Linked DNA regions of Planctomyces sp. SH-PL14. The protein of the gene in region 1 interacts with the protein of each later gene in a pairwise test. Links are inferred from orthologs where the notes say so. Each region holds a gene or a part of one and is shown on either strand. Other genes may lie near its edges.

Region 1 (15,027 bases):
TGCGCCGGAACCGTCACCACAACCAGAATCGGAACAATGAACGAGAACCCGAACCAGATCACCTCACCCAGCGGACGCTGCCGGTAAATGTTCGACGGATACCGACCAAACACCGTGATGTAGAACCAGAACTCATACACCGTCTGGTTCCGACCCAGCCAGATCGCCGTACTCGCCAGCGCAATCATCAGGCTGTAGTAAAACGCCACCGCCACCGCCACCAGCAACAGATACAGCACCACCTGCATCAGCGTGATCGACCCCGCCGAGTAAATCACGGAATACCCCAACAGCAACGCCGCCCCCGCAATCTCCGAGATCACCCCCAGATCCACCGACTGCAGCGACACCAGAAACTGCGTGTCGATCGGCTTCAGCAGCAGGAAGTCCAGATTCCCCGTCCGCACCAGCTCGCTGAAGTTCGCGCAGTTGGGCATGAAGAAGAACTCGACCAGGGCATTGATCAACAGCCCCGTCCCCATAAACCCCATGTACTGCTCCCGCGTCCACCCCGCCACACCCGGCGTCTTCGCGTAGATGATCTCGAACAGCAGCACCTGCGACGTGATCCAGAACGCGTTCGTGAACAGCTCGATCAGAAAGTTCCCGCGGAACGACAGTTCGCGCGCAAAGGAATTCTTCAGACACGTCAGCCAGACGCGCCGGTAATTCGGGCGGAAAGGTTGTTCCTGGGGCATGGGAAACAGGATAGCCGATGGAACAGGGGCCCAGCAGGCACAAACTGCCGGACGGACCACCGACACCTGCACACCAAGTGCAGCTAAACCAGTTCCAGTCGCCGCCAGCTGCTCAAAAAGCAGGCACCGATCGCCACTGCTCAAGTTTTGGGCTGTTGGAAAATTGGCCGCTGGAAATTGCGCCGGATTGGGCTGGCGTTGCGGGGGCGTGCCGTTATCCTTTTGATAACGCAGTCAGATTGATTCATGCGGGTTGGATTGGGTCTGCCCCTTGTATTGCTTCCCGATTGCGTCAGGATGGTGCCCAGCGGTTCGAGTTTTCCGGGCGCTTTAGCCCTCAGAAATGGTTTTCTGGTCCTCGAGCCGAGTGCGGCACTCCCCGTCAAGGAAAGGGGTTGGCCATGCTGGTGTTGTCACGCAAGGCTGGTGAGCGGATCCTGATCGGCGAAGACATCGCGATCACGGTGGTCCGGATCGGTCCCAACACAGTGAAGATCGGGATCGACGCTCCGCGGGATATGAACATCGTCCGCGAGGAGCTCTGTCAGGCGATCAAGGCGGGACCGTCCGCCGAAAAGCCGGGCGCGGAACCCGCTTAACGGGCTCGGGCGATTCGAATACTCTGCGAGGTGCGCAGCCGGCGATGAAGCTGCGCCCCGACCTCGCGCATTCGGTCACCCAATATGTCTCCACTCGCCTCGCTCAACCGCCGGCAGTTTCTCTCGGCCGGCCTCGCGGCCACGCTTGCGGCTTCGCTTCGGGCCACCACGGCCGCCGCTGCTGACGGTCGTCCGCCCCGGATCCTCCTGCGGTCCAGCTGGCAGACGGTCAACATCGGCGACATCGCCCACACGCCGGGCGTGCTGCGGCTCCTGGAGGACCACCTCCCCGAGGCGGAGGTGACCCTCTGGCCCGGCAACGTCGGCAACGGGGTCGAGGCGATGCTCCGCCGGCGGTTCCCCAAGGTCCGCTTCGCGCTCGACAAGGAGACGGTGGCCCGCGCCTTCGACGAGTGCGACTTCCTCCTCCACGGCTCGGGGCCGTCGCTCGTGGGACAGAAGCAAGTCGCCGAGTGGAAGGCCAAGACCGGCAAACCGTACGGCGTCTATGGCATCACGATCGGGGCGATGACCGACGAGCTTCGCGGCCTCCTGACCGCGGCCCGGTTCGCCTTCTTCCGGGACACCGTCTCGCTCCAGTTCGCGAAGGACAACGGCGTCACCTGCCCGGTGATGGAGTTCGGTCCCGACGGAGCCTTTGCGGTCGACCTCCGGAACGACGACGCCGCCGAAAAGTTCCTGAAGGAGCACGACCTCGCGCGCGGAAAATTCCTCTGCTGCATCCCGCGGCTCCGCTACACGCCGTATTGGAAGATCCACAACCGCAAGCAGACCGAAGAGGACGTCCGCCGCTTTGCCCACAGCACGTCGCTGAAGGAACATGACCATGCCCCGCTGCGGCAGGCGATCATCGAGGTGGTCCGCAACACCGACATGAAGGTCCTCCTCTGCCCCGAGGACCAGAGCCAGATGGACGTGGCGAAGGAGATGCTTTTCGATCCGCTGCCGGAGGATGTCCGCAAGCGGGTGGTCCACCGCTCGACTTACTGGCTGACCGACGAGGCCCTCAGCACCTACGTCCGCTCGGCGGGGCTGTTCGGCCTGGAGATGCATTCTCCGATCATGTGCATCGGGAACGGCGTCCCGGCGGTCGTCTGCCGGTTCAGCGAACAGACAAGCAAGGGGTTCATGTGGCGGGATATCGGCCTGGAGGACTGGCTGTTCGATATGGATAAGGAGGACGAGGTGGCGCGGATCGTTCCGACTGTCCTTGGGATCGCGAAGGATCCGGCGCTTGCTGCGGCCCGCGTCCAGGCGGCCCGTGAGTTCGTTCAGCAGCGGCAAAAGGCGACGATGGGGACGCTTCGGCAGTCGTTGAAGATCGGCTGATCCGGGATGTTTGAATCACAGGACGAGTCAATACCCCCAACTTCACCGGCCCAATCACCGGGTCCAGGGGCACCCTGGTCAGGGGGTGCAGGGGGGAGAATCCCCCTTGCCCGCCGGAGGCTTGTCTCGTCGGACACTGTCTGAAGGAGATCGCGTCCAAGCGCGGACACCGTGCCGGATGCCCCCTCACCTAACCCGCGGGGATTGCAAAGCCAGCGGTGTGATGTGAGGGAGTCCTCATCGCTGGTACCAGAAAGGGGACATCCGTTGTGTCCCACGGTTCCTCATAGAAAATGCCTCCGGCGGCAAGGGGGCGTGGCCCCCTTGACCCCAGGCTGCCGTCGCACATTGGGTCTGAGGTGGCATAGCCGCGCCGGCAAGGACGTGGTTCGAGCCAAGGAATGCATTCCAGAGACAAAACCGAATCCGTTGCCCAACAGCGAGAACCTTCTGCCATGACCGAACACGCTCCGATGTCACCATCCGCCATGCGGCCAGACTCGACCGACCGGACCCTGACGGTCGTTCGCGCCGATGAGGCCCGCCACCCGCACGTCGCCATCGCCGGGGACACCTATACGATCCTCGTCACCGGGGCCGACACCGGCGGGCAGTACTGTCTGGTCGATATGTACGTCCCACCCGGCGGGGGGCCGCCGCCGCACCGGCACGACTTCGAGGAGATGTTCCGGATCCTCGAAGGGGAGATCGAAGTCACCTTCCGCGGCGAGAAGGCGACGCTCCGCGCCGGCGACACCGCCAACGTCCCGTCCAGCGCACCGCACACGTTCCGCAACGTCTCGGACCAACCGGCCCGCATGCTCTGCCTCTGTTCCCCCGCGGGCCTCGAAGAGTTCTTCCTCGAAACCGGGACGCCGGTCGCCAGCCGGACCGCCCCCGCGCCGCCGATGACCGCCGCGGAGCAGGAAGCGTGGATCGCCAAGGCGGTCAGCCTCTCCGCCAAGTACGGGATGGAGTTCCTCAAATCTTGACCGTCGCGGAGGACGATGCCGCCGGCGCGACGACCAGCCTCGGTCCCGGCCCTTCGTCCCCGTTCGGGTGCCCGGTGCGGTTCCTTTCGATGCTCGCCGTCTGCGGGCTGGCCGCGGTCGTGCTGCTGGGCAATGTCGCTACTGGGCAGGCGCCGGAGGTCACCCTGGAGCGGGTGATCCGGACCGAGGGGCACACGTCCGAAGTCTTCTGCGTCGCGCGGAGCGGCGACCGGAAGTGGCTCGTCAGCGGCGGATTCGATCGCACGGTCCGGCTGTGGGATGTCGCTACCGGGCGGAACACTGTCACGCTTGCCGGGCATACGCATACGGTCAACAGCGTTGCGGTCTCGCCCGATGGCCGGACGATCGCGAGTGGCAGCGGCGATGGGACCGTCCGGCTGTGGGACGTCGCGACGAAGGAGTCGACGCACGTCCTCCAGGGAAACGGGATCGGCGTGAACACCGTTGCCTTCTCGCCGGACGGAACTGTCCTGGCGGAGGGGCGCGACGACGGCACGATCCGGCTGTGGGATGTTGCCGCCGGCCGGGAGCGCTCCACGCTTTCGCGCCATGAAGAAGCGGTGTCGTGCCTCGCGTTCCGCCCCGATGGAAAGCAGCTCGCGAGCGGCGGGGACGACCATGCCGTCCTGATCTGGGATCTTGAGAAGAGCATGATCGCCCGCCGACTCGAAGGGGCGAAGAGCTTCGTGAACACGGTCGCCTGGAATCCCGACGGGACGCGCGTCGCCGCGGGGGGTGAGGACAAGGTCGTGCGGATCTGGAATGCGGCGACCGGCGAGAAGATCCGTGAACTCCCCGCGCTGCCGGACGCCGTCACGACGCTCGCATTCAGCCCGGACGGGGCACAGCTTTTCGCCGGGGGGGATCGGGGATCGCTGCGGCTGTGGGAGGTCGACTCCGGGCAGGAACGAGCCACCTCCGTCGCCGCCGCGCCGGTCCTGCGGGTCGAGTTTGATCCCGAGGGACACCCGCAGGCGGTGACGCGCCGGGATGGGATGATCTGGTTGTGGGATTTGGGGGCGAAGGCGGCGACGGCGACGTTTGAGTCGTCGTCCGCGTTTCTGAGCATCGCCTTCCACCCGGACGGGAAACGGCTGGCGAGCGGCAATGGCCGGGGGCTTGTGCAGGTCTGGGATGGGACGACGGGCGAATCGCTGCGGACGTTCAAGGAACACCACGGCCCGGTCCGTGCCGTCCAGTTCAACGGCGCCGGGATGCTGGCCAGCGCGGGCGATGACGGGATCGTGCGGACGTGGAACGTTGAGATGGGACTCGAGCGGATCGTTTTCGAAGGTCGCAACGGACCGATCCGCTGCCTGGCCTGGTGCGACGAGGGGCGGTTGCTGGCCTTCGGGATGCCGATCGGTGCCGTCCTGTTGAGCGATCCGGCCACCTCCGCACTGCGGGCCTCCCTGGTCATTCACCGCAGCCAGGTCAAAGTCCTCGCCGCGAGCCGCGACGGCATGAGTCTGGCGAGCGGGGGTGAAGACTCGCCGATCGGGCTGTACGCGATCATGCCAAAGCCTTCGACTCGCGGGAGTCTGGTGGGTCAGACGGGCCCCGTCTGGACGCTGGCCTTTGCTCCGGACGGTAAGCGGCTGGCCAGCAGCGGCGACTCGCGGACGATCCGTCTTTGGGATGTGGCGGCCGGGAAGGTTGTGATGGAGCTGACGCGGCATCAGGCGCCGGTGGAGAGTGTTGCCTTCAGTCCCGATGGGAAGTGGCTTGTCTCGGGGGCGAACGATCGGCAGGTGATCTTGTGGAATGCCGAGACGGGTGAGCCGGTGGTCCGGTTGTTGGGGCACACGGATTCGGTGACGAGTGTCGTTTGCAGTCCGGATGGGACGAGGTTGGCAAGCGCGGCGGCGGATGGCACGATCCGGCTTTGGAAGGGCCTGCCGCAAGAAAACTAGAACTCCCACCACCCCATCCGGGTCCAGGGGCACCCTGGTGGGGGATGCAAGGGGGCAACGCCCCTTTGCCCGCCGGAGGCCTGGCCGTCGAGAGATGTCTGAAGCGCGCCGTGTCCAAACGCGGACAACGTGCTGTATGCCCCTCACCAACCCGTAGGGATTGCAAGGCGAGCGAGGACCTCTCAACGCCGGGTCCACAAAGGGGACATCCGTTGTGTCCCACGGTTCCTCATGGAAGCGCCTCCGGCGGCAAGGGGGCGAGGCCCCCTTGACCCCAGCGGCCGTCGCACGTTGGGTTTGAGGTAGCCACGTCGTGCCGGCAAGGATGCGGTTTGATTCCATCGCTACGCGGACGTGGTGATCCGCTGCCGGGAACCGTAAGCTGCCCGACATTGGCGACCCCGAACGTCGCCTCCCGTCCCACTCCGCACCTTCGATGAAGCCCCCCCGCAAACCGTCCCGCCCCTCCGATCGCGGCCCCCGCCCCGACCGCGGTCCCCGCCCCGGCTTCACTCCCGGCGCCGGTCCTCGTCCCCCCAAAGGGCCCCCATCGAAGGGACCCTCCCAGGGACCGCCGGCCAAAGGAGCTTCCCAGGGGCCGCCGCCGCAAGGACCGCCACCGAAACGGCTGCCAGCCAAGGGACTGCCAGCAAAAGGGCCGGCCCGCGAACGCGACCGCCACGTCGGCGAGACCGAGGAAAAGTACCACGGCGTGCGGGCCTGCGAGGCCCTCTTCGCCCGCCGGCCCAAGGACGTCATCCGCGTCTATATTACGGAGGATCGCCGACGGCACTTCTCCGCCCTCCTCGACTACTGTGTCCAGGAGCGCAAGGGTTTTCAGGTCGTCGAAGACGACAACCTCGAACGGATCACCGGCTCGATCCACCACGAGGGGATCGCGATCCTGGCCCGCGAATACCGCCGCTGGTCGACCGGCGACATGATGCGGTGGCTGGAAGAGAAGCGGCTCTCCGGCCCGTTCCTCTACCTCGACGGCGTCCAGAACCCGCACAACCTCGGCTCCATCCTGCGGATCGCCTCCCACTTCGGAGTCAGCGCGATCCTGGGGGCCAAGGGTGACCTCCCGCCCCTCTCCCCCGCCGCGGTCCGCGTCGCCGAAGGGGGAGCGGAGTTCGTGCCGGTCTACGGCCTCACCGACCCGGTCGGGGACCTGGAGCGGCTCAAGGAGTTCGGCTTCCGGATCGTCGCGACGTCGAGCCACCACGGCGATGCGGTCTACGGCGCGCCGCTCGGCCGGCGGATCGTGGTCGTCCTGGGGAGCGAGGGGGAGGGAATGTCCCCCCCGATCGAGGCCCTGGCGGACCAGCTCCTCCAGATCCCCGGAACGGGCGTCGTCGAGAGCCTCAACGTCTCGGTCGCCTGCGGAATCCTGCTCAGCGAAGTCTGGCGGCGCTCCCACGAGCCTCCGCCGTCCGATCGCTCCCGTGGACGGCGACGGTAATCGTCCGGCCCGAAGGTCCCGTCTCCGGAATTGGCGCGAGCCGGGACCTTGGGAGGGCGAAGCTCCTGCTGAGCCGCGAACCGTCCCCGCGTCTTCGATTCCAACCGGACCGGCTGCAACCGAAGCGGAGACGGAGGTTCGGCCGTGTCGAGAGTGGAAGCCCGGCAACGTCTGCGGCTCCGCAGGAGCGTCGCCCTCCCGTGGTCCGCAACTTCGCGGGAGCTTCGCCCTCCCGTGGTGCGGCTCGGCGAGGAGTCCCTTGCGACTCGTGTCGCGGGCCTACTATCGTGCCGGGACAGCGCTTGGACCCTCTTCCTACCAAAGAGCCGCAATGCATCCCTGGCATGATGTGACCCCGGGTGAAAACCTGCCGCGTGAGTTCACGACGGTCATCGAGATCCCCATGGGCTCGAGCGTCAAGTACGAGCTCGACAAGCAGACCGGCCTGCTGAAAGTCGACCGCATCCTCTACTCCGCCGTCTACTACCCGGCGAACTACGGCTTCATCCCGCAGACCTTCGCCGAAGACGACGACCCGCTCGACGTCCTCGTTCTCTGCCAGGAGCCGGTCGCCCCGCTGACGCTGGTCCAGGCCCGTACGATCGGCCTGATGACCATGATCGACAACGACAAGAAGGACCACAAGATCCTCGCCGTCGCCACGCACGACCCCGAGTACGCCTCGTTCCGGGAAGCGAGCGAGCTTCCCTACCACCGCCTCGCCATGCTGCGGCGGTTCTTCCAGGACTACAAGCAGCTCGAAGGGAAGGCGGTCGAGGTCGACGAGATCCTGGACTCCGCCCCGAGCATTCCGATCATCGAAGACGGCCTTCAGGCGTACAGCGAACGCCGCCGCCGCGGCCTGCTGACGAAGCACTGAGAGTCGTCAGTCAATCGTCGTCAGGGGTCGGTGAGTTGAACCGCTGGCGGCGGACGGTACTTTGGATCGGACGATGCTTGCGCGTCGTCCGTTTTTTTGCCCCGATGTGAAGCCCCAGGATCCCTCCGTCGACAAGCTCTGAACTCCCTACCACCGCCCTCCCCTTCGCCCGCCTGAATTCAGCTGTTTGATCGCACGCGCTCCTGTGGTCACGCTGCCAACCTGCTGGATCTGAATATGTCGTCTCGCTCCGCTGCCGCGCCCGCACTGGCGGTTCCGTTCGCCGCATTGGCCCTCGGTCTCTTCACCGGCGCCCTCGTCCTCTCGACGGCCCCCTCTCCCGCACCGGCCCAGACGCCTCCGACTGCCGTCGCGGCGGCTCCCGCTGCTCCGGCAACGACGCCAGCTCCCGCACCCGCGGCGGCTCCGATGGCTGCGGCCCCTGCCGATCCCGCGGCGCCCCCTTCGCTCGCCGAGGAAATGAAGCGGCTGCCGCCGGTGGAGATCGCCGACGTTCAGAAGACGTTCAAGGTCCAGCACGGGTTCTCGCTGCAGCTCGTCGCGCATGAGCCGGACGTCCTCGATCCGGTCGATGCCTGCTTCGACGCTTACGGCCGGCAGTATGTGGCCGAGATGCTGGGCTATCCGTACTCGGAAGAAGTCCGCGAGATGCAGCCGATGCCGCTCGGCAAGAAGAACGCCTGCCAGGTCCGCCGGCTGGAGGACACCGATGGCGACGGGATCTTCGACAAGAGCACCGTCTACGCCGACAAGATGAGCTGGGTGGTCAGTGTCTGCTGCTACGACGACGGGGTCTTCGCCCTCGCGCCGGACAAGCTGTACTACTTCAAGGACACGAACGGCGACGGCGTCGCCGACGAGCGCAAAGAAATCATCGAGGGGTTCAGCCGTTACAACGTGCAGGGGCTGGCGAACAACATGAAGTGGGGGCTCGACAACCGGATCACCGCCAGCGGCGGGACCGCCCAGAGCAGCCTGCACATGGAGGGCAAGGACGTCGGTCCGCTGCGGGCGAGCGACTGGGCCCTCAACCCGAAGACGAACGAGCTGACCCGCGTCACCGGCGGCCAGCAGTTCGGCCACTCGTATGACGACTGGGGGAACCGGTTCGTCTGCAACAACAGCAACCACATCCAGCACATCGTCTATCCCCGCCAGGCGCTCGACCGGAAGGACTCCGGGATCACCGCCCCGCCGATCCGCTCCGTCGCCGCCGACGGCGCCGCCGCGCCGGTCTTCCGGACGAGCCCGGCCGAGCCGTGGCGCGTCGTCCGCACCCGCCGCCGGGCGGCCGATCCGGCGTTCCGCAAACGGGTCTCGGAGACCGAGCTCGTCGCAACCGGCTTCTTCACGTCGGCCACCGGCGTCACGATCTACCGCGGCGACGCCTATCCGCCGGAGTTCTTCGGCAACGCCTTTATCGGCGACGTCGGCGGAAACCTGATCCACCGCAAGACCGTCGGCGAGAACGGCGCGAGCTTCCTGGCCAAGCGGGCGGATGAGGGGGTCGAGTTCATCACCTCGACCGACACGTGGTTCCGTCCGACGAACTTCGTCAACGGGCCGGACGGGTGCCTGTACGTCCTCGACATGTACCGCGAGACGATCGAGCACCCGATCGCGATCCCGGATGACATCAAGGCGTTCCTGAACCTGGAGAGCGGCGACGACAAGGGGCGGATCTACCGGCTGACGCCGCCGGGCTGGAAGCACCGGCCGTTCCCGGTCCTGGCGACGAAGACCACCGTGGAGTTGGTTGCGAGCCTCAACTCGACGAACGGCTGGGAGCGGGAGACCGCCCAGCGGCTGCTCTGGGAACGGCAGGACAAGGCGGCCATCGAGCCCGCTCGAAAGCTGGTCCGCGAAGGGGCGACACCGCTGGGACGGCTGCACGCGCTGGCGGTTCTGGACGGTCTCGATGCGATTGACGAGGCGGACATGCTGGCCGCTCTGGCGGATCGCGATCCGCACATTCGCGAGCGGGCCGTGTGGCTCGCCGCGCCGCGACTGAAGGCGATGCCGGCCCTCGCGGGTCCGATCCTCGCACTCGCGAGCGAGGACAACGTCCGTGTCGAGTTCGCTGTCGCTTACGCCCTCGGCGAGATCGATTCGCCGGAGTCGCTCAAGGCTCTCACGGCGCTGGCGACCCGATCGGGGCTCAACTCCGACGTGCTTGAGATGCTGACGAGCTCGATCGGGACCCGGGCTCTGCCGCTTCTCGACGAACTGCTGGCGAAGGGGGACCAGGATTCTACGTGGCGGCGGCGGCTTCTGGCCCGTGCGGCGGCGACGGAGGAAGGGGTGCTGCAAATCCTTAACCGGATTGCGTCGCTCCCCGATTCCCCGGCGCGGAGCGGGATGATCGCGACCTTGGGCGGGCGGCTGGAGAGCTCGGGCAAGTCGCTGGCGGGCCTCATCGGTTCGCCGAAGCTTGCGGCTCCGGCGAAGGCGATGATCGAAACGGCGTGGACGGCTGCCGAGGGGCGGGCGACCGACTCGGCTGCTCCCTTGAAGGGACGGCTGGCTGTGATGCCGATCGTGGCGACGCTGCCGGCGGATCGGTTTGCGGGGCTGCTTGAAAAGCTGCTGTCGCCGCAGACGCCGCCGGAGCTGCAGGCCGCGGCAATCACGACGGTGGGGGGGCTCAACGCGGACCTCTCCGCGCCGCTGCTGGCGGTTTGGCCGCAGATGGGGCCGCACTTGCGGACGGTGACGATGACGACGCTGCTGAAGCGGAACGAGCGGATTACGGCGCTGCTGACCGCGGTGGGTGGCGGGGGGATTTCGCCGGGTGAGGTGGATCCGACTTCGCGGCAGACGCTGTTGTCGCATCCCAATGAGGGGATTCGGAAGCAGGCGGCGGCGGTGTTCGGGATGCCGAATCAGGACCGGCAGAAGGTGATTGAGAGTTACCGGCCGGCGCTGGAGCTGGCGGGGGATGTCGCGCGGGGGAAGCTGGCGTTTACGAAGCACTGCGTGACGTGCCACAAGGTCGGGAACGAGGGGGCCAATGTGGGTCCGCAGCTGGTTTCGGTGGTGAACAAGTCGCCTGAAGATCTGCTGATTGCGATTCTGGATCCGAACCGGGAGGCGCAGGCGATTTACCAGTCGTATACCGTGATCACGGATGCGGGGCGGGTGCTGAACGGGTTGATCGCGGCGGACACGGCGGACGCGGTGACGTTGCGGATGGCGGAGGGGAAAGAAGAGGCGATTCCTCGCGCTGAAATCGATGTGTTGAAGGCGAACGGGGTGTCGTTGATGCCGGTGGGTTTGGAGAAGACGGTGACTCCGCAGGACATTGCGGATTTGATTGCGTTGATCAAGTCGCAGGCGGCGCCCGTGCCGCAGTGAGGGAGGCGGAAGGGGTTCAGGCTGAAGGCGGAAGGTAGAGCGGCGCAACTCAGGATCATTGGCCCTCACCGGGTCCAGGGGCACCCTGGTCAGGGAGTGCAGAGGGGAGAATCCCCTTTGCCCGCCGGAGGCCTGGCCGTCGAGAGATGTCTGAAGCGCGCCGTGTCCAAACGCGGACAACGTGCTGTATGCCCCCTCACCAACCCGCGGCGCCTTCAGGGGCGAGCGGTGATCCTCAACGCCGGTTCCACAAAGGGAACGTCCGTTGTGTCCCACGGTTCCTCACAGAAGCGCCTCCGGCGGCAAGGGGTTGCCCCCTTGACCCCGGCTGCCGTCGCACGTTGGGTTTGAGCTATCCACGTTGCGCCGGCATGAACGGTGTCACGTCAGAAGACCATGACCGGCACGAGCTGGTTGTTGTGGACCCGCAGCAGCGACACCGCTTCGCCCGCATGAACCCCCACAACCTCACCGGGAGGCGCGTAGAGCAGACAGTCATGCCGCAGGCACCGCCCCATCCGCAACTGAGCCACATCGTGTGAACTCAGCATCACCTGCGGAAACCGCCCCAGAGCCTCCAGCGGCGAGCGGAGATGCGCCGCAATCACGTCCGCACTCAAATCCTCGATCGACAGCGCGTCGTCGATCCGAAAGTCCCCGATCCGCGTCCGCTCCAGGCCCACCATCAGCGCATGGGTCCCGAGAGCCAGCCCGATATCCCGCCCCAGCGACCGCATATAGGTCCCTGACCCGCACTCGACCTCCAGCCGAAACGTGGGAAAGTCGTACTCCACGCAGCGGAGCGCATGAATCTCCACATCCCGCTCCGGGACCTCCACCACCTGCCCCTTCCTCGCCCGCTCATAAGCTCGCTGCCCCCCGACACGAATCGCGGAGAACTGCGACGGCCGCTGACGAATCCGCCCCGTGAACCGCGGCAGGATCGCCTCCAGCTCCTCGCGCGGGATGTGCCCGACAGGCACGTCCTCCACAACCCCTTCACAGTCCTCGGTCTCGCTCCGTTTCCCAAAGACGAAGGTCCCGATGTAGGTCTTGCTCTCGTCCTGGATGTACGACACGAGCCGCGTCGCGTGTCCGACGCACACGACGAGCACTCCGCTGGCCAGCGGGTCGAGGGTCCCGGCATGTCCGACCTTGATCGGATGCACCCGTTTGCAGACGCGGTTGACGACGTCGCGGGAAGTGAGACGGAGGGGTTTGTTGATGTTGAGGAGACCGAACATGACTCGACGTGGACGCTATTTCCCGGGCAAAAGCGGCAGTGTGGCGGCTTGGCGCGTTGAATGACAGATTGAGGTAATCAATCAGCGCCGCAAAGTGGGTGACGGTTCGTCAAGTATGGTCTTGGTGGCTCTTGCACAGAATCAGATAGCCCGTGGGATGTCGCCACCACCAGGTTGACCACCAAGGGCCGCAGGCCGTCACACGGCAACCTCTCGTCTCGCAGTCGCGATAACGTGCGTTCGGTGCTTGGAAGAAGTCCTCGCTAAATGGACAGCACTGCTCCCGATCGGCGTACTCCAGTTGCCAGTAGTACCGGAACCCGGTCGCGGAATCCGTTTCGTGGGAGCAATGCCAGTTTCGAGGGACCAAGCCTCTGAGAATCTGCTGCCCCATTCCGGTCGGCATTATTCCGCCGACACCCGGCACTCTTCGGGAGAGGCTTTCCAGCGAGTCACCACACTCGTCGATCTCCCGCCAAACCCGGTCTGCAAGTTCCGTTGTCACAATGCCTATGAGGCCACCTTCGATCATCATCCGAATGCGATCAGATGCTTCGGCTTCCGTAGTGTCGTGTACTCCGGTGATGTGTTCGTTGACCCGAGACTCGTCGATCAGGCTGGCTGTCAAATCGGGACTAAAACCATGCTGAAAGGACCGCAGGAGGATTTCCTTTGTCAGCGCATCCATTGGCGTCTCGGGCTGATTTAGGTGACTCAATGCGTACGGGACCATCGGACGCAAGATCGGGACGAAGTCGCATCCTTGTCAGCTCTGTCCCAGATTTCGAGTACGCAGCCACCTGAGCAGTGTGGGAGCTCGATCTTTCAAGGCGTCCTTTTCGAGGAAGTCTCGCAGGAGAACCAGCTGATGATGGGTCAGCTGATGAAAGTCGAAACCGCTCGACGGGTGCCAGTGCAGGTGACCGTTCTCGAGGAAGTCAGACCAGCAGCTGGCGTCGACCATCACCTCGGGAGGAAGTCCCATCGCAACCAGGGCAGCCCGATTCTTCTCAATCCACTCGTTCCACGTCTTCTGTTCGCGGTGTGAATCCGATTTCGCTTGTCGAAATGCCATCACGGGTTCTCCGGGCGGTCCGGCACGATCGCAGTCGGTGGTATCGCCGCCGGAATTCTGTCACCTTGGCGAACCCTGACAATCTGGTGTGAGTGACGCATGCGCTTTCCCGCTCTCCTCCTGATGATCGCCGTCGTTTCGGCCTGCGCGGCTGCCGCGGCGGCGGACGACTTTCCGCAGCCGTTCAACACGCTCGACGATGCCAAGGCGGCCGCGACGCCGCCCGAGGAGGCGGTCAAGCGGCTGCGGCTTCCGGAGGGGTTCCGGGCGACGCTGTTTGCCGCGGAGCCCGATGTTCAGAACCCGATCGGGATGACGTGGGACGCGCGGGGGCGGCTGTGGATTGCCGAGAACTACACCTATGCCGACGGCCAGACCCGCTTTGACCTGGGGCTGCGGGACCGGGTCCTGATCTTTGAGGACACGAACGGCGACGGGCGGTTCGACTCGCGGAAGGTGTTCGTCGACAACCTCCAGATCCTGACGAGCGTCGAAGTCGGCCACGGCGGCGTGTGGGTCATGTGCCCGCCGCGGCTGATGTTCATCCCCGACGCCGACCGGGATGACGTGCCGGACGGACCGCCGCAGACCGTCCTCGACGGATTCAACGTCTTCAGCGAGAGCTATCACAACTTTGCGAACGGGCTGCGGTTCGGTCCCGACGGATGGCTCTACGGACGCTGCGGCGGGTCGTGTCCCGGAGAGATCGGTCCGCCGGGAACGCCCGACGCGCGGCGGGTTCCGCTGCGGGGCGGGATGTGGCGGTACCACCCGATCCGCAAGACGTATGAGACACTCTGCACCGGGACGACGAATCCCTGGGGGCACGACTGGGATGCCCTGGGGGAACTCTTCTATACCAACACCGTCACCGGGCACCTGTTCTACAACGTTGTCGGCGGGCACTTCCTGCGGAACGGGACGCTCGATCCGAACCCGCGGGTCTATGACCTGATGAGCCATCACGCCGATCACTTTCACTACGACACCGGCAAGGGATGGCAGAACTCCCGCGACGGCGCGGCGAACGACCTCGGCGGCGGACACGCTCACTCCGGCGCCATGATTTATCTCGGCGACAACTGGCCGGCCGAGCATCGCGGTCTCCTGTACACGATCAACCTCCACGGCCGCCGCGTGAACACCGAGCGGCTGGAGCGGCACGGCGGCGGATTCGTGGGCCGGCATGCGAAGGATTTTCTTCTCAGCGACGATCCCTGGTACCGGGCGCTCGATCTGTCGTATGGGCCGGACGGCGGGGTGTACATCATCGACTGGAGCGATACGGGCGAGTGTCACGAGCGGAACGGCGTCCATCGCACGAGCGGACGGATCTACAAGATCGTTTACGGCAGTCCGAAGGCCCCCGCGGCGTTTGACCTTCATCGGTTGAGCGACACCGATCTCGTGGCCCTGCA
Region 2 (14,875 bases), 3.1 Mb from region 1 along the record:
GGGCGGGGAGCCGCTGGATCAGGGCCGGATGAGAGTCGTGGTTGCCGAGCAGGAAATGAAAACGGCACTCGGGCGTCGCCTGGGCGAGCTCGAAGAGCCACGATTCCGCCGCGGCGATCGAAGCGTCGAGCGAGTGCAGCGTCGACCACTTGAAGTCGAAGATGTCCCCCCCGAGGACAAAGTGCTGCGACTTCCTCGCGACGGCGTGGAGGCTGTCGAGATGCCGGGGGGCGCTCGATCGCCGTGAGAGGAGGTGAAGATCGGAGACAAAGCTGACGCGCTGACGGTCGTTCGTGGCCGTGCTCATCTCGGTGCAGTCTCCTGGGGTCGCCCCAATGCTAACGTCCGCTGGACGCCGATCCAGTACGAGTTCTCGCGACAGAATCGCCGATCGGGCCTCGAACTCTTGAGCAAGAGACGTTCCGGACGCCTCATCGGAACGTTGCCGACGGGCGGTGTCGACTCCACCGGGATTCCGATTGTGCCTGCCGATTTGCCTCGGATTTGCCGCGATGGATACGATGAAGGGCCGAAGTCCCCGCGTCACGCCGATTTGAGGACCGCGTGAACCCAGTCTCTCTCTGCCATTCGGTCTCCCGCCGCGACATGCTGGTCCAGGCGGGCGCCGGGTTCGGCGGCATCGTCCTGGCGGACCTGCTCCACGCGGCCCAGGCGGTCCCCCAGATGACCCCTGGCCGGTCCCTCTATCGCCCGACGGCGAAGAGTGTGATCTTCCTCTTCATGGAAGGGGGGCCGAGCCAGATGGACACGTTCGACCCCAAGCCGAAGCTCAACGAACTGGCCGGGCAGCCGCTTCCGCCCGGCTACAAGCGGGTCATCACCGCGATGGGGGAGATCAACTCGCCGCTTCTCGCCTCGAAGCGGAAGTGGAAGCAGCACGGCGAAAGCGGGATCTGGGTCTCGGACTGGCTGCCTCACACCGCCCAGTGCGTCGACGATCTGGCGGTCATCCGCTCCTGCTGGACCAACGGAATCAACCACTCCGGCGGCGTCTGCCAGATGAACACGGGGACGCCGATCGCCGGCCGGCCCAGCCTGGGGGCCTGGGTCAGCTACGGGTTGGGGACGGAGAACGCGAACCTCCCCGCCTTCGTGGTCATGACCGATTCGACGACGTCGACGATCAACGGTCCGCGGAACTGGAGCGCCGGCTTCATGCCGGCGGGGTACCAGGGGGTCCAGCTCGAGTCGCAGGCAGATCCGATCCGAAACCTGGCTAACCCCAAGGGGATCTCGGTCGAGCAGCAGCGGGACAAACTGGCGCTCCTGACCTCGATGAACTCGGACTTCGCTCGCAAGCACCCCCAGCAGACGGAGCTGGATGCCCGGATCCGCAGTTACGAGCTGGCTTTCCGGATGCAGGCCCACGCTCCCGAGGCGGTGAACTTGGCGGAGGAGACGCCGGCGACGCAGGAGGCGTACGGCCTCAACCGGAAACAGACTGCCGCGTTTGGCAGGAACTGTCTGCTCGCCCGGCGGCTGGTCGAGCGCGGCGTGCGGTTCGTCCAGCTGTATCACGGGGCGGGGAGCAAGTGGGACGCCCACAGCGCGATCGAGAAGAACCACACCGACCGCTTCGCCGAGAGCGATCAACCGGTCGCCGCGCTGCTCAAGGACCTGAAGCAGCGGGGGCTTCTCGATGAGACCCTCGTCATCTGGGGGGGGGAGTTCGGCCGGACGCCGATGAGTGAGAAGGGGGACGGCCGCGACCACAACCCGACCGGGTTCACGATGTGGATGGCCGGTGGCGGGGTGCAGGGTGGTCAGGTGATCGGCGCGACGGACGATCTGGGCTTCCATGCTGTCGAGGACCGGCTGCATGTCCATGATCTGCACGCGACGGTGCTGCACCTGTTGGGCGTGGACAACATGGCGCTGACGTACATCCACAAGGGACGTCCGGAGCGGCCTACGCAGAACGAAGGGGGCCCTTACCGGAAGATCACTGGCCGCGCGTTGGGCTGAGGTCGGATGTCGTGGTCGGTCGGCTGATCCGGTATTTCGAACCACGTCCTTGCCGGCGCGGCTTGATAGCTCAAACCCAACGTGCGACGGCAGCCGGGGTCAAGGGGGCAACCCCTTGCCGCCGGAGGCACTTTCATGAGGAACCGTGGTAAGCAACGGACGTCCCCTTTGTGGTACCAGCGTTGAGGACTCACCGCTCGCTCTGGAATCCTCGCGGGTTGGTGAGGGGACATACGACACGGTGTCCGCGCTTGGACACACACTCCGTCCGACAATGTCGGACGAGACGGCCTCCGGCGGGCAATGGGGATTCTCCCCTCTGCACTCCCTGACCAGGGTGCCCCTGGACCCGATCAGGACCAAATGATCCTCAGTTGCGCCGCTCTACCTTACGCCTTCAGCCTGAACCCCTTCCGCCTCCCTCACAGGCCCCCTTGCATCCCCCACCAGGGGTGCCCCCTGGACCCCGACTGGCGGTTCGCGCCGGTGCTGTCGCTATGCTACGGCCGCGACTCGAATCCGTTGCCGGAGCCCATATTGAAATCGCTGCTTACCCTCATTGCGTTCACTGCCGGCGCCGCGACCTCCGCCCAAGCGGCCATCAACGCCCAGCTTGGCCGACGGTTCCTCCACCCCATGCAGGCCGCCCTGGCCTCCTTCACGATCGGCACCCTCGCGTGCCTCGTCATCTGCCTGACAATGCGTCTGGCATGGCCCAGCCTCGCCCGCCTGGCCTCCGTCCCCTGGTGGCTCTGGCTCGGCGGCTTGCTCGGAACGTGCTACGTGCTGACGAGCATCATCGTCACGCAGCGGATCGGCGTCGCGGCCATGCTCGCCCTCGTCATCGCCGGGCAGATGGCGATGTCCGTCCTGATCGATCACTACGGATGGTTCCAGGTCACACCCCGCGCCCTGACCCTTCTCAGAACGATCGGGGCCGTGATGGTCATCGGCGGCGTCGCCCTGATGATGCTGAAGACGCGGATCGACTGACCGCGCGCCTCCGCCGCCTCACCGCGCTCCTGCCGTCGCGGCACCCTTCTCCACCAGCAGACGGTCGAGCTCGCTCTTCAGTCGGGGAAGAATCTCCTCGTAGCTGTAAGCTCCCAGCTCCAGCGGCCCCTTCTTGAGATTCACGAAGTTCGGCCCGCACCACAGGCCGAGATCCGCGTCGTCGGTCTCCCCGGGGCCGTTCACCCGGCAGCCCATGACGGCGATCGTGACCGCATGGTCCTTAGCGTACGCCGCCATCTCTTTGACCTGCGCCGCCAAGTCGATGAACGCCTCGTTCTCGACTCGCGAGCAGCTCGGACAGCTGATGATGTTGAGGACGTTGAGGCCGTAGTCGACGACGCTCCGGACCCGTCCCGCCGCGATGTCGTCCAGGATCTTCCGCCCAGCGACGATCTCTTCGCTCTTGCGGGCGTTCGGCACCGTGAGCGAGACCCGGATCGTGTCCCCGATCCCGCGGCTGATGAGCTGCTCGAAAGCGATCCGGGTCTTGATGATCCCGTCCGGCGGCATCCCGGCCTCGGTCACCCCCAGGTGCAGCGGCACGTCCGGACGCTGCTCGGCAAAGCGGCGGTTGACCTCGATCACGTTCCGCGGATCGGAGTCCTTGAGCGAGACCGCGTACCGGGTGAACCCCAGCGAGTCGAGCAGTTCGCAGTGCTCGAAGGCGCTCGCTAGCATCGGGCCGATCGAATCGTCGGCGGCGAACTTTTCCTTCTTGTCCGGATCGACCGAGCCGCAGTTCACGCCGACCCGCATCGCACAGTCGTGCTCCGTCGCCACGTCAACGAGATACTTTACCTTGTCCTGCCAAGGCTTCTCGCGCTCGTGGTGGTAAAGGTGGCCGGGGTTGTAGCGGATCTTGGCGATCGACGGGGCGACCACCTCCGCCATCCGGTAGTTCTCCTGCAGGTCGACCGCCAGATTCGCCTCGATCCGCTGGGCGACCTCCCGCAGCGCGTCGGCGTCCTTGCGGCTGTCGACGGCGACCCGGATGACATCCGCCCCCGCCTCGACCAGGTCGCGGATCTGTCCGACGGTCGCCTCGATGTTCTGCGTGTGGGTGGCCGTCATGCTCTGGACGGCAATCGGGTTCCCGCCGCCGATCGTGACAGAGCCGATACGAACCGAACGGGTCGGGTTGCGGGCAATCTCTCGCGTATTCACCAAGGTCGTCCTGGGGGAGCTGAAGCAGACATCCTCTGTCCGCGGTTCATCATACGGATTCACGCTCAATTGTCCCAATCCGCACACCTTGACGTATCAACAGTCGCAAATAGGACTCTCCGAACGGAATAGCGAGACGAAACGTCCGCGGGAGGGGCGGTTTCTTTCCGCCCACGAGAATTCCGTGTTTCTCAGGACAAAATGTCGCCGAGTCCTCTTCTGCGGTGCAAAATTTCGCCCCAGGACTCTCGGGGTGTTCACGGTCAATGCAGGTGCTTCCCCGTGTCTCAAGACGGATACCACGTCTGGAACAAGACCGTCGAGCAACTCAAAGCGCTTGCGGACCCGCTCCGGATTCGACTGGTTCAAGAACTTGTTGCTGGCCCACGGACGGTGACGGAGCTCGCCATCCAGTACGAGATGGATATCGGCGGGTTGTCCCACCATCTTGGTGTTTTATTTCGCGTCGGTCTCGTTGACCGTACCCGTCAAGGTCGATTCGTCGAGTATCGCGTCGCCGTCCCGTTCGATGTGGATCGCGGTCAGGTTCTTCGGCTCAAGTTGGATCGGCTGACGGTCGAGCTCGAACTCGCCCCGGGGGCCGGCAAACCCGCCTGATTCGCTCCGTCGCTCTGCCGATGGTTCGGGCTGGCGCCCGCGGGACGGTGCGCGACCGGTCAGGATGGTATGGATGCAGCCAGATTGGCTCCGACGCTGCCGGATCCTTTTCTTGAATACGACGGTTTCCGCTGTACGGGCACGCAACTTGGAAGCAGGTCGGCCGGGCACAGCGGCGGGCTTGGATGGCACGGGGCGTGCATCCATGGGGCATCCGTGCCAGAATCGGCACCCGTGTCGGAACTTCCGTTGTCCTGCTGCGTTCGTTCATCCCGGCAGGCGGGCGTTTCGATCGGTCTCACTTCGCTCATGACATCCTGAGTCGCCCGTCCGGAGGAGCACGCCATGAAGGTTCTCATCGTCTACTACAGCACGTATGGAAACGTCTACAGGATGGCGGAACTGATCGCCGAAGGCGTTTCGCACGTCTCCGGCGCCGAGCCTGTGGTCCGCCGCGTTCCCGAGCTCATTCCCGATGCCACGATCGAAGCCCGGCCCGACATGAAGGCCGGGCGGGACATGCAGAAGCATGTTCCGCTGGTCACGGTTGAAGACTTTAAGGAGGCTGGTGCGTTCGCATTCGGAACTCCGACGCGCTTCGGCAACTGCTCGGCCCAGCTCAAGAACCGCATCGACCAGCTCACCTCGCTGTGGCTCAACGGCGAGTTCGAAGGGAAGCCGGCCGGCGTATTCGTCTCCACCGGCAGCATGCACGGGGGCCAGGAGACGACGGCGCTGACGCTGATGGCTCCGCTGCTGCACCTGGGGATGGTGATCGTTGGTCTCCCGTATTCAAACCAAGAGTTGTTCACGACGACCGGCGGGGGCTCACCCTACGGCCCAGGGCATCTGGCGGGGGGCGACAACAAGCGTGACATCGACGAGAATGAGGCGGCCCTCTGCCGGGCCTTCGGCAAGCGCCTGGCCGAAATCGGTCTGAAATTGAAGAAGTAGCGGGAACACCCGCTCTTGCCTCTGAGCCCCCATTGCCTCCCGTGCCATCCATTCTGTTCGCAGCCGGTGGTTCGGGAGGTCATGTCTCGCCGGCGCTGGCCGTGATGGAATCGCTCCAGAGACGGAATCCTCCCGTCTCGACCTCTCTGGTGACGACGGAGAAGGGGGTGGACCGCCAGCTCTCGAGCGGCGGTCTGGGTAAGGTTCTGACGATCTCCGCGGTCTCTCCCCGGGAGATCCTGCGGAAGCCGTTCCGGACGGTCCGCGCGAACTGGGGAGCCTGGACGGGGGCCCGCCGCATCTTGCGGGACGAGGCGCCGGACGTGGTCGTTGGCTGCGGCGGATACGCAAGCTTTCCGGTCTTGCTCGCCGCCCGCGCCCGCCGGATCCCGATCGTGCTGTTGGAGCAGAACGCCGTTCCCGGGCGGGTCACCCGCATTGCGGCCCGATGGTCGCGGATCGTGTGCTGCACGTTCGGGGAATCGGAGTCGTACTTCTCCGGCACCGATGTCCGCCTGACCGGGAACCCCGTTCGACGAAGCATCGCGGAGCTTCCGCCCTCGGTCGACCCGCGCCCGACGAACGGCCGTCCCGTTCTGCTCGTGTTGGGGGGGAGCCAGGGCTCACACGCGGTCAACAACGGCATGCTGGCGGTCGCCGATCACAACCCGGGCCTGCTGCGGGAGTGGGACATCGTTCACCAGACGGGTGAGACCGACCGCGAGCGTGTGGCGGAGGCCTACCGGAAGGTCGGCTGGAAGGCGGAGGTTGAAGCGTTCTTTTCCGACCTGGCGCCGCACTACGCCCGGGCAACATTGGCCGTGACGCGGGCGGGGGCGACGACCCTGGCCGAGCTGGCCTGCGTCGGCATCCCGGCGATCCTGATCCCCTACCCGCACGCCGCCGACGACCACCAGCGGGCCAACGCCCGGGTCTTTGAACGAGCGGGGGCCGGGTTTCTCGTCGACCAGGCGGACGGGCACTTCCTCGAACAGTTCGAAGCGACGCTGCACCGCGCCCTGAGCTTTACCAACCGCCTCGACCGCATGGGAGAAGCGATGCTGGGACTGGCGCGGCCTCAGGCGGCGGACGCCGTCGCCGAGGCGATCCTGTCGCTGGTCACGCAGCCAAAGTGAGGATTGAACTGGTCTCGAAGGTCAGTTCGGCCGCTGGCGAGGGGGCTTGGGACGCATCGTTCCGTGGCCGAGGGCCGTTCCCAGAGTGACGACTGGTCCCTGAGGACGCGGCGGGACGGCTCGCTGGGACGACGCCCCGCCCGTCGGGGCCACGGGCGGCTGCTGGGGAGCCGGTTGGGCGACGGGAACTTGGCGGGCGACCGGAGCCTGTTGGACCGGCGGAGCGGGGGCCGTGAAGAGCGGCGGAGGAGAAACGGGAGCGGCCGCGGGGGCAGGGGCCGGAGCGGGCGTACCGTAGTGGTTGGCTGGCAGTGGAGGCGGAACGGGGGCGGTGAAGAGGGGAGGCGGCGGCGGGGCCGGAGTGGGGGCCGGGGCCGCGGGGGGGACGAAGTTGACGAGGGCACTGCGGCGGGTCGGCACGGGGATCTGCAGGACGTCGGCGTAGGAGCGGGCGTGCTGGAGGGCGGTCGCCTGGACGGCGGCCATGCGGGCCGGGCTGTCGTGCGAGGCGCCGGCTCCGGGGGTCTGCATTTCGTCGGCGACCATCCGGAGGAAGTCGCCCGTGTGGTCAAAGCGGGCCTGGGACGCTCTTCGTCCCCCTTTCAGGAACGCCGTCTTGGCGGTGCCGGAGCGGGGAACTCCGCTCCATTCGACTGCGCTGGCGTCGAGTTCTTCGAACCATTTCTCCGCCACCAGCATCGCCAGGACCGCGAAGGAGATGAACAGCAGAGTGAAGAGCAGCAGGACGACGATCACCTGGCCGGGCTGATCCCACCCCAGCCAGTTGCAGAGTGCGTACGCGATGGCCGTCGCGAAGCCGCACAGCCAGATGAAGGACCGGGTGTGGCGGTCAATGAATTCGGTCGGGTGGGCCATGGTTCCATCCTTGGACAGGCAAGCAACCGGAACTCTAACGCGGACCGGAAAATCGAGGCAACAGGAGCTGTTTCGAGCCCGCCGGCGTGCCCGGGCCTCATTTCACAATTTTCACACACTCGCCACTCAGAGAAGACGACGTGGGAGCGAACAATGACAGGAGACGGGACGAAGATTCGCCCTGGATTCCGCACCGGCGGCCGATTGATCCCCTGCGCGCGGTTTCCTAGCTTTTCGGCCCCGGTCCGTCCTCGTGAAGCAGGTTTTGAACGTGTCGAAGTTGCGCAAGCAGACCTATGGGCCCCTTTCCTGCACCGTCGTCGACGGGACGCCGGGGACGCCGCCGGACCGGCTCGTCGTTCTCTGTCACGGATTCGGAGCCGGGGGGGACGACCTGGTGTCGCTCGCTCCGGAATTGATTCAGCGGTTCCCCGGTGAGCTGGCGTCGACGCGGTTTGTCTTTCCGGCCGCGCCGATGGACCTTCGGGAGTATGGGATTCCTGGGGGCCGGGCGTGGTGGCCGATCGACATGGTCCGTCTGCAGCAGGCGGCCGCCGCCGGGCGGCTGCGCGACCTCCGGTATGAGCATCCGCCCCGCCTTCCTGAAGTCCGGCAGGCGTTCTCGACGGCGCTGGAGGCGATGCTGGCCGATGCCGGCCTGGGGATGGACAAGACCGTGATCGGCGGGTTCTCGCAGGGGGCGATGGTGACGACGGATGCCATGCTCCACCTGGAAGTCCGGCCGGCGGGGCTGATTGTCTTCTCGGGGACGCTCCTGAGCGAAGAGGACTGGCGGGCGACCGCCGAGAAACAGGGGCTCCAGGGACTGCGGGTCGTGCAGTCCCATGGACGTCAGGATCCGGTCCTGCCGTTTTCGCTCGCCGAGGAGCTTCGGGCGATGCTCACCTCGTTCGGCGCGGAGGTCGACTGGAACCCGTTCGACGGTCCGCACACGATCAGCGGCCCGGCGCTGATGGCGGCGGGACGGCTGATCACTTCGATCTGAATCCCGGCTGTCTCGTTCCCTACTGCGGCAGCGTGAGCGACCAGAAGCACGGGATCAGGATCACGGTCAGAATCCAGCAGATCAGATCCAGCGGGATGCCGATCTTGAGGTAGTCGGAGAACTTGTACCCGCCCGGGTTCAGGACCATCAGGTTCGTCTGGTATCCGATCGGCGTCGCGAAGCCGTAGGACGAGGTGACCGCGACTGCGATCAGGAGCGGCCGGGGATCGAGTCCCGTGGCGCGGGCCGTGGCGATGGCGAGTGTCCCCATCAGGGCGGCACAGGCGTTATTGCTCAGCAGCTCCGTCAGCAGTCCCGTCAGCAGGACGATCGCGGCCAGGATCGCCAGCGGACCGTAGGGCTGCACGATTGTCAGCAGTTGGCCCGCGAGCCACTCGGCGGCGCCGCTGGAGTCGAGGGCGCGGCTCACTCCGAGGGCCGAGGCGACGAGGACCAGGACCGAGAGGTCCATCGATCGCATCGCCTCGCGGCTGGAGACGCATCCGCTGAAAATCGAGAGGGCCGCGGCGGCCATGGCGACGATCGCCGCGAGCTCGGGCTCGAACGACATCCCGATGATCACGAAGGCCAGGATCGCGAGGGCCCGCCAGGCGCGGTGGTGGACGATGGGAGCGGAGTCGTCGAGGCCGGAGACGAGGATGAAGTCCCGTGAGTTCCGCCATCGCCGGGCGAAGTCGGCGCCGGCGTCGACGAGGAGCGTGTCCCCCGACTCCAGGACGATCTTGCCGATCTTCTCCGAGAGCTTCTGTCCGCTGCGGTGGACGGCGATGATCGAGGCCTGATAGCGGGACCGGAAGTCAGCCGCTTTGACGCTCATGCCGACAAGCGGCGAACTCTGCGAGATGACCACTTCGGCGAGCTGATGGCCTGTCCGGGGGGCGGGCTTGGGTGTCGAGTCGGAGGGAGCGGCCCCCTCGGTCGCGGTGCCGGCGGCGGAGGTCGGCTCGATCTCGTGGTGCTCGACCGGATCGAGGCCGCGGATCTTCTGGACGTCGACGATCGTGCCGATGACGCCGGAGAAATAGAGAAGGTCGTTCGCCTGGACTTTCTCGCTGGGGGCGACGGGCGAGAGCAGCTCACCGGCCCGTTCGATCTGATAGAGGTAGAGGCCGGGGAGGTCGCGGAGGCCGGCCGCGCGGATCGTCTGGCCGACCCACGGGCAGTCTCCGCGGACGATCAGCTCCGCGGTGTACTCGCGGGGATGGGACTCGACGTACTCGAGGAGGTCCTTGCGGTCGGGAAGCAGCTTCTGGCCGACGGTAATCAGGAACGCCAGGCCGATGATCGTGACCGGGATGCCGACGGGGGAAAGTTCGAACATCGTCATCCCGCCGAGTCCCTGCTCGCGGAGCGTGCCGTCGACGACGAGGTTCGTGCTCGTGCCGATCAAGGTGCAGGTCCCGCCGAGGATCGAGGCGTAGGAGAGGGGGATGAGGAGCTTGGACGGGGAGGTCCGCATCTTCTTGGCGACGCTGATGAAGATCGGCAGGAAGAAGGCGACGATCGTCGTGTTGTTGAGGAACGCCGACATCGTGGCGATGGGCGTGATCAGTCGGAACAGCGGGGTGCCGGACTGGGTCCGGCCGAGCAGGTAGTGGCTGAGCGTCTCCATCCCGCCCGTTCCCTGGAGTCCCGCCCCGACGATGAACAGGGCCGCGATCGTCAGGATCGCGGGGTTGGCGAAGCCGAGGAGCGCCTGGTCGAGGGAGACGACGCCGAAGGCTACCAGGATCAGGAGCGCGGAGAGCATGATGACCTCCGCACCGAACCGTTCCTGGAGCAGGCCGAGGATGACGCCGACGAGGACGACGCAGGTCAGGACGAGATGCAGCGTGTTCCGCGTTGTGATCTCGACGCGGACCCGCTCCAGCGCGGCCCGGCCTTCGGGGGTCTTGAGCGATTCGGTGGCCGGGAGATGCGCGAGGGTCTTGCGGTCCCGCTTGCGGAGGACGTCTTCCGCGGCGGTGCGGATTTCGGGCTGCGGGTCGTCGAGCCGGGCGACGAGCTGGTTGAGTTCGATCCGGTTGCGGATTCGTTCGACGCGCGTCCGGACCGTCGGTTCGGTCACGACGGCGGTCGGGGGGAGGACTTCCAGGGCGTGCGGACCGGCGGCGATCAGCGTCTTTTCCGCGTCCCGCTGCGTCTGGATGTCGTCGGCCATCAGGCTGTCGACGGCCGCGGCGAGCGCCCCTTTGTTCTCGGTCGCTGCGGCCGCATTCGCCGCGGGGGCCGGTTCTGCGGCGTGGGCTGCGGTCGTCGAGAACGTCGTCCCGGTCCAGATGGCCAGCGCCAGGGCGGCGCGGAGGGCCAGCAGTCGATAGAGCATGAAACCTGATTCCGTCGTCGGTGATCAGTGGAACGGGAAGGGCTGGCGGGACCGGAAGCCCGGGATCGTCACGTTCGTCCCCGTTCGCTGCTCGTGCAGTCGGCGGGAACGACGATCCACCGGCGTGGAGTTTATGGGGGAAATCCCGATCGGAAAGGATCCCGACCGAACCGATTCGCTAAATGCCGTCCCCGGCGGTGAAGACTTCCTCGCGGCGGACCGGCTCACCGCGCAGGACGGAGGCGAGGGTGGCCTTGTCCATGAGCTGCGTGGTGAAGTTGCGGATATCGAGGAGGACGCGGCGGAAGCGGCAGAACGGCTCCTGCGAGCAGGGCTCATAGTCGCTGGAGGAGACGCAGCCGATGGGGGCCAGGATTCCGTCGAAGAAGCGGACGACCTGTCCCATGCTGAGCCGGTCGGGGGCGACGGCGAGTTCGAAGCCGCCGATGCGTCCCGGGATGCTGCGGACCCAGCCCTGGCTTTTGAGTTCGAGCATGATCTGCTCGAGGAACTTCTTGGGGACGTCGTTCTTTGTCGCGATTTCGCGGATCGAGATGGGACCTTCCCCGTAGCGACTTGCGAGCGCGAAGAGCGCTCGCAGGGCATAGTCGGAACGTCGGGAAAGTCGCATGGCGTGGCCATCCTCGGTCGAAGTCGGAACTTTGAAAATACACCATCCAGGTCGGAATTCGAAGCCCGGCGAGCGTCCCGCTGTCTCGAACCACGTCCTTGCCGGCGCGACTGTGCCAGCTCAAACCCGATGTGCGACGGCCGCTGGGGTCAAGGGGGTCTCACCCCCTTGCCGCCGGAGGCGCTTTTTATGAGGAACATTGGGACACGACGGGTGTCCCCTTTGTAGAAGAAAGATTCTTTCGTCCCTGACGGGACTGCTGGTCCGGAGCCACACTGCGAACCCACCATTGAAATGGTGGGCTATTTTCGGCCGTCCCTGGCGGGACTTCCTGGGGCCTGTTGTGGTTCGGTTGCCGGTTCGCGAGCCACGCGGGTTGGTGAGGGGGCATACGGCACGTTGTCCGCGCTTGGACACGCGCTCCTTCAGACATCTCTCGACGGCCAGGCCTCCGGCGGGCAAGAGGGCGTTGCCCCCTTGCATCCCCCACCAGGGTGCCCCTGGACCCGGTTGAATTCTGTCATGGATCGTCCGCCCTTTGGTCCGCGAGGCCGTGAGTGTCCGTCCACGCCACCGCTCACTAGACTCGGCCAGGAATTCTCTCCGCTGCCATCTGGAGCCTGCGCCCGCCATGCGAACCGTCCTCTTCGCCTCCGCCCTCGGTCTTGCTTTCGCGGGATGTGCGCCGGCCCCCGCCCCCGCTCCCTCGGACAGCGCCTCGCCGGCGGCCAAAGAGGCTGCTCCCCCGGCGGCCGAGAAGACCACTCCCCCAGAAGCCCCGGCCGATCCCATGACGGCGGCCGTCGCCGCCAAGCCCGCCGCGGCGCCTGCGCCGCTGACGCCCCCTTCGACCGCGGAGTGCATCCCCTACGTCAATCCGCTCACCGCCGAAGAGATCGAGGCGGGCTGGCTGAGCCTGTTCGACGGACACACCCTCTTCGGCTGGGCCTCCAACCAGTCGGAAGTGAACTGGTCGGTGAAGGACGGGACGATCACCGCCGACTCCGGGCCGATCGGACTGCTCAATACCACCGTCCCGTTCGCGGACTTCGAATTCCGGTGCGAGTTCCGGACCGCCGAGGGGGCCAACAGCGGTGTCTTCCTGCGGACGACTGCCGATCCGAAGGACCTCAAGGCGGACTGCTACGAACTGAACATTGCCGACGAGCAGCCGGAAGGGTTTCTGACGGGCTCGATCGTCGGCTGGAAGAAGACCGACGAGCCGATCAAGGGCTCGGGGGACTGGCGGAAGTTCTCCGTTACCGCCGAGGGGAACCGCGTTCGGGTGCAGCTCGACGGCAAGGAGATCATGGACTTCACGGACGAGTCCGCCGCGCGGAAGTCGGGGCTGCTGGGGCTGCAGAAGAACAAGGGGAAGGTGGAGTTCCGGAACCTCGCGGTCAAGCCGCTCGGTATGGAGAAGCTGTTCAACGGAAAGGACACGGCGGGGTGGACGCTGGTGCCGGGGAGCAAGTCGAAGTTTGACATCGTCGATGGGGCGATTCATTGCCATGACGGTCCCGGGTTTCTGGAGACGGAGCGGGAGTTCGGGAACTTTGTTGCGCGGGTTGATGCCCAGACGCACGCGGCGGATCTCAACAGCGGGTATTTCTTCCGCGCGATGAAGGGGACGGAGAAGGACCCGTCGAACGGGTATGAGGTGCAGGTCCACAACGGGATTGAGAATGGGGATCCGTGCCGGGCGTCGAATGCGGGGACGGGGGCGATCTTCCGGCGTGTTTCGGCCCGGCGGGTGATTCCGAAGGACAAGGAGTGGTGTACGACGACGCTGGTGGCGAATGGCAACCGGATGGCGGTGTGGGTGAACGGGTATGCGGTGGTGGATTGGGAGGACACGCGGAAGCCGGATGAGAATCCGCGGAAGGGACAGCGGACGAAGGCGGGGCATATCAGTCTGCAGGGTCATGATCCGACGACGGATGTGTCGTTCCGGAATATTCAGGTCGTGGAACTGCCGTAGATGATGAATTCCCTCACCGGGTCCAGGGGCACCCTGGTCAGGGGGTGCAGGGGGCAGAATGCCTCTTGCCCGCCGGAGGCCTGGCCGTCGAGAGATATCTGAAGGAGAGCGTGTCCAAACGCGGACACCGTGCCGTATGCCCCCTCACCAACCCGCTGCGATTCCAAAGCGAGTGGTGTGATGTGAGGGAGTCCTCAACGCCAGTACCACAAAGGGGACATCCGTTGTGTACCACGGTTCCTCACCAGAGTGCCTCCGGCGGCAAGGGGTCACCCCCTTGACCCCGGCTGCCGTGGCACGTTGGGTTTGAGCTAACGCGCCGTCCTCGGCATGGACGCGGTTCACATCGCAACTTGTGCGGCCGCCGCATTTTGACTTCCCTTCCCCAGTGCCTTCCACGAAACTCGGTTGGTCCTCAAAGGACAAATCTGCGTTAGATGGGCAGACGGCTGGGGAGACTCCGGATGAGCATCACGATGAACATGTTGGCACAAGTCGGAAACGGCGGAGGCGGCAACGGCCAGGGGCCACTCTTCTGGGGCATCGTCGGGATCGTCGTCCTCGCCCTCTTCGTCTTCCTCATGGTCCTGGCCCGCTACTTCGGCCTGTGGATCCAGTCGAAAATGTCCCGGGCGGGAATCTCCCTCCCGAACCTCGTCATGATGTCGATCCGCAAGGTGAACCCGAGCGTGATCGTCCGCACCAAGATCATGGCGGTCCAGGCGGGACTCACCGAGCAATACCCGATCTCCACCCAGGCCCTCGAAGCCCACTACCTCGCGGGCGGCAACGTCCAGAACGTCATCCGGGCCCTCGTCGCCGCCCACAAGGCCGGGATCGACATGGACTGGCAGGTCGCCCAGGCGATCGACCTCGCCGGCCGCGACGTCCTCGAGGCGGTCAGGACGAGCGTGTATCCCAAGGTCATCGAGTGTCCCGATCCGCGGAAGACCGCCGGGACTCTCGACTCCGTCGCCGCCGACGGCATCCAGCTCAAGGCCCGCGCCCGCGTCACCGTGCGGACCAACATCAAGCAGCTCATCGGGGGAGCGACCGAAGAGACGATCGTCGCCCGCGTCGGCCAGGGGATCGTCCAGGCGATCGGCTCGACGAGCTCCTACAAGCTCGTCCTCGAGAACCCGGAACTGATCTCGCAGACGGT

Evidence for each region.
Region 2: the proteins of VT03_RS20645 (region 1) and murG interact in binary tests that used the Escherichia coli proteins (3 or more experiments, as listed by UniProt). The link is inferred for Planctomyces sp. SH-PL14 from one-to-one orthologs.

Annotation. Positions count from the first base shown.
Region 1 is NZ_CP011270.1:5,423,904-5,438,930, reverse strand. What follows is about bases 5,219-8,160. They hold VT03_RS20645 (TrmH family RNA methyltransferase), read left to right. Parts: upstream 5,219-6,285; coding sequence 6,286-7,035; downstream 7,036-8,160. Other genes in these bases: VT03_RS20635 (PVC-type heme-binding CxxCH protein), read left to right, coding at 8,153-8,160; VT03_RS20640 (inorganic diphosphatase), read left to right, coding at 7,367-7,915; VT03_RS20650 (WD40 repeat domain-containing protein), read left to right, coding at 5,219-5,573. In the rest of the region: VT03_RS20670 (ABC transporter permease), read right to left, coding at 1-698; carbon storage regulator CsrA, read left to right, coding at 1,100-1,297; VT03_RS20660 (polysaccharide pyruvyl transferase family protein), read left to right, coding at 1,382-2,647; VT03_RS20655 (cupin domain-containing protein), read left to right, coding at 3,103-3,639; more of VT03_RS20650, read left to right, coding at 3,636-5,218; more of VT03_RS20635, read left to right, coding at 8,161-11,290; tRNA pseudouridine(55) synthase TruB, read right to left, coding at 11,677-12,534; VT03_RS20625 (hypothetical protein), read right to left, coding at 12,644-13,222; VT03_RS34300 (hypothetical protein), read right to left, coding at 13,301-13,609; VT03_RS20615 (PVC-type heme-binding CxxCH protein), read left to right, coding at 13,709-15,027.
Region 2 is NZ_CP011270.1:2,368,507-2,383,381, forward strand. Bases 5,035-7,824 are described here. They hold murG (undecaprenyldiphospho-muramoylpentapeptide beta-N-acetylglucosaminyltransferase), read left to right. Parts: upstream 5,035-5,777; coding sequence 5,778-6,872; downstream 6,873-7,824. Other genes in these bases: wrbA (NAD(P)H:quinone oxidoreductase), read left to right, coding at 5,128-5,736; VT03_RS35065 (hypothetical protein), read right to left, coding at 6,894-7,748. Outside these bases: VT03_RS09245 (metallophosphoesterase), read right to left, coding at 1-307; VT03_RS09250 (DUF1501 domain-containing protein), read left to right, coding at 607-1,986; VT03_RS09255 (DMT family transporter), read left to right, coding at 2,524-2,979; ispG ((E)-4-hydroxy-3-methylbut-2-enyl-diphosphate synthase), read right to left, coding at 2,998-4,164; VT03_RS09265 (ArsR/SmtB family transcription factor), read left to right, coding at 4,447-4,782; VT03_RS09285 (alpha/beta hydrolase), read left to right, coding at 8,020-8,754; VT03_RS09290 (SLC13 family permease), read right to left, coding at 8,774-11,101; VT03_RS09295 (RrF2 family transcriptional regulator), read right to left, coding at 11,280-11,732; VT03_RS09300 (DUF1080 domain-containing protein), read left to right, coding at 12,364-13,713; flotillin-like protein FloA, read left to right, coding at 14,196-14,875. UniProt on the Escherichia coli protein: Cell wall formation. Catalyzes the transfer of a GlcNAc subunit on undecaprenyl-pyrophosphoryl-MurNAc-pentapeptide (lipid intermediate I) to form undecaprenyl-pyrophosphoryl-MurNAc-(pentapeptide)GlcNAc (lipid intermediate II).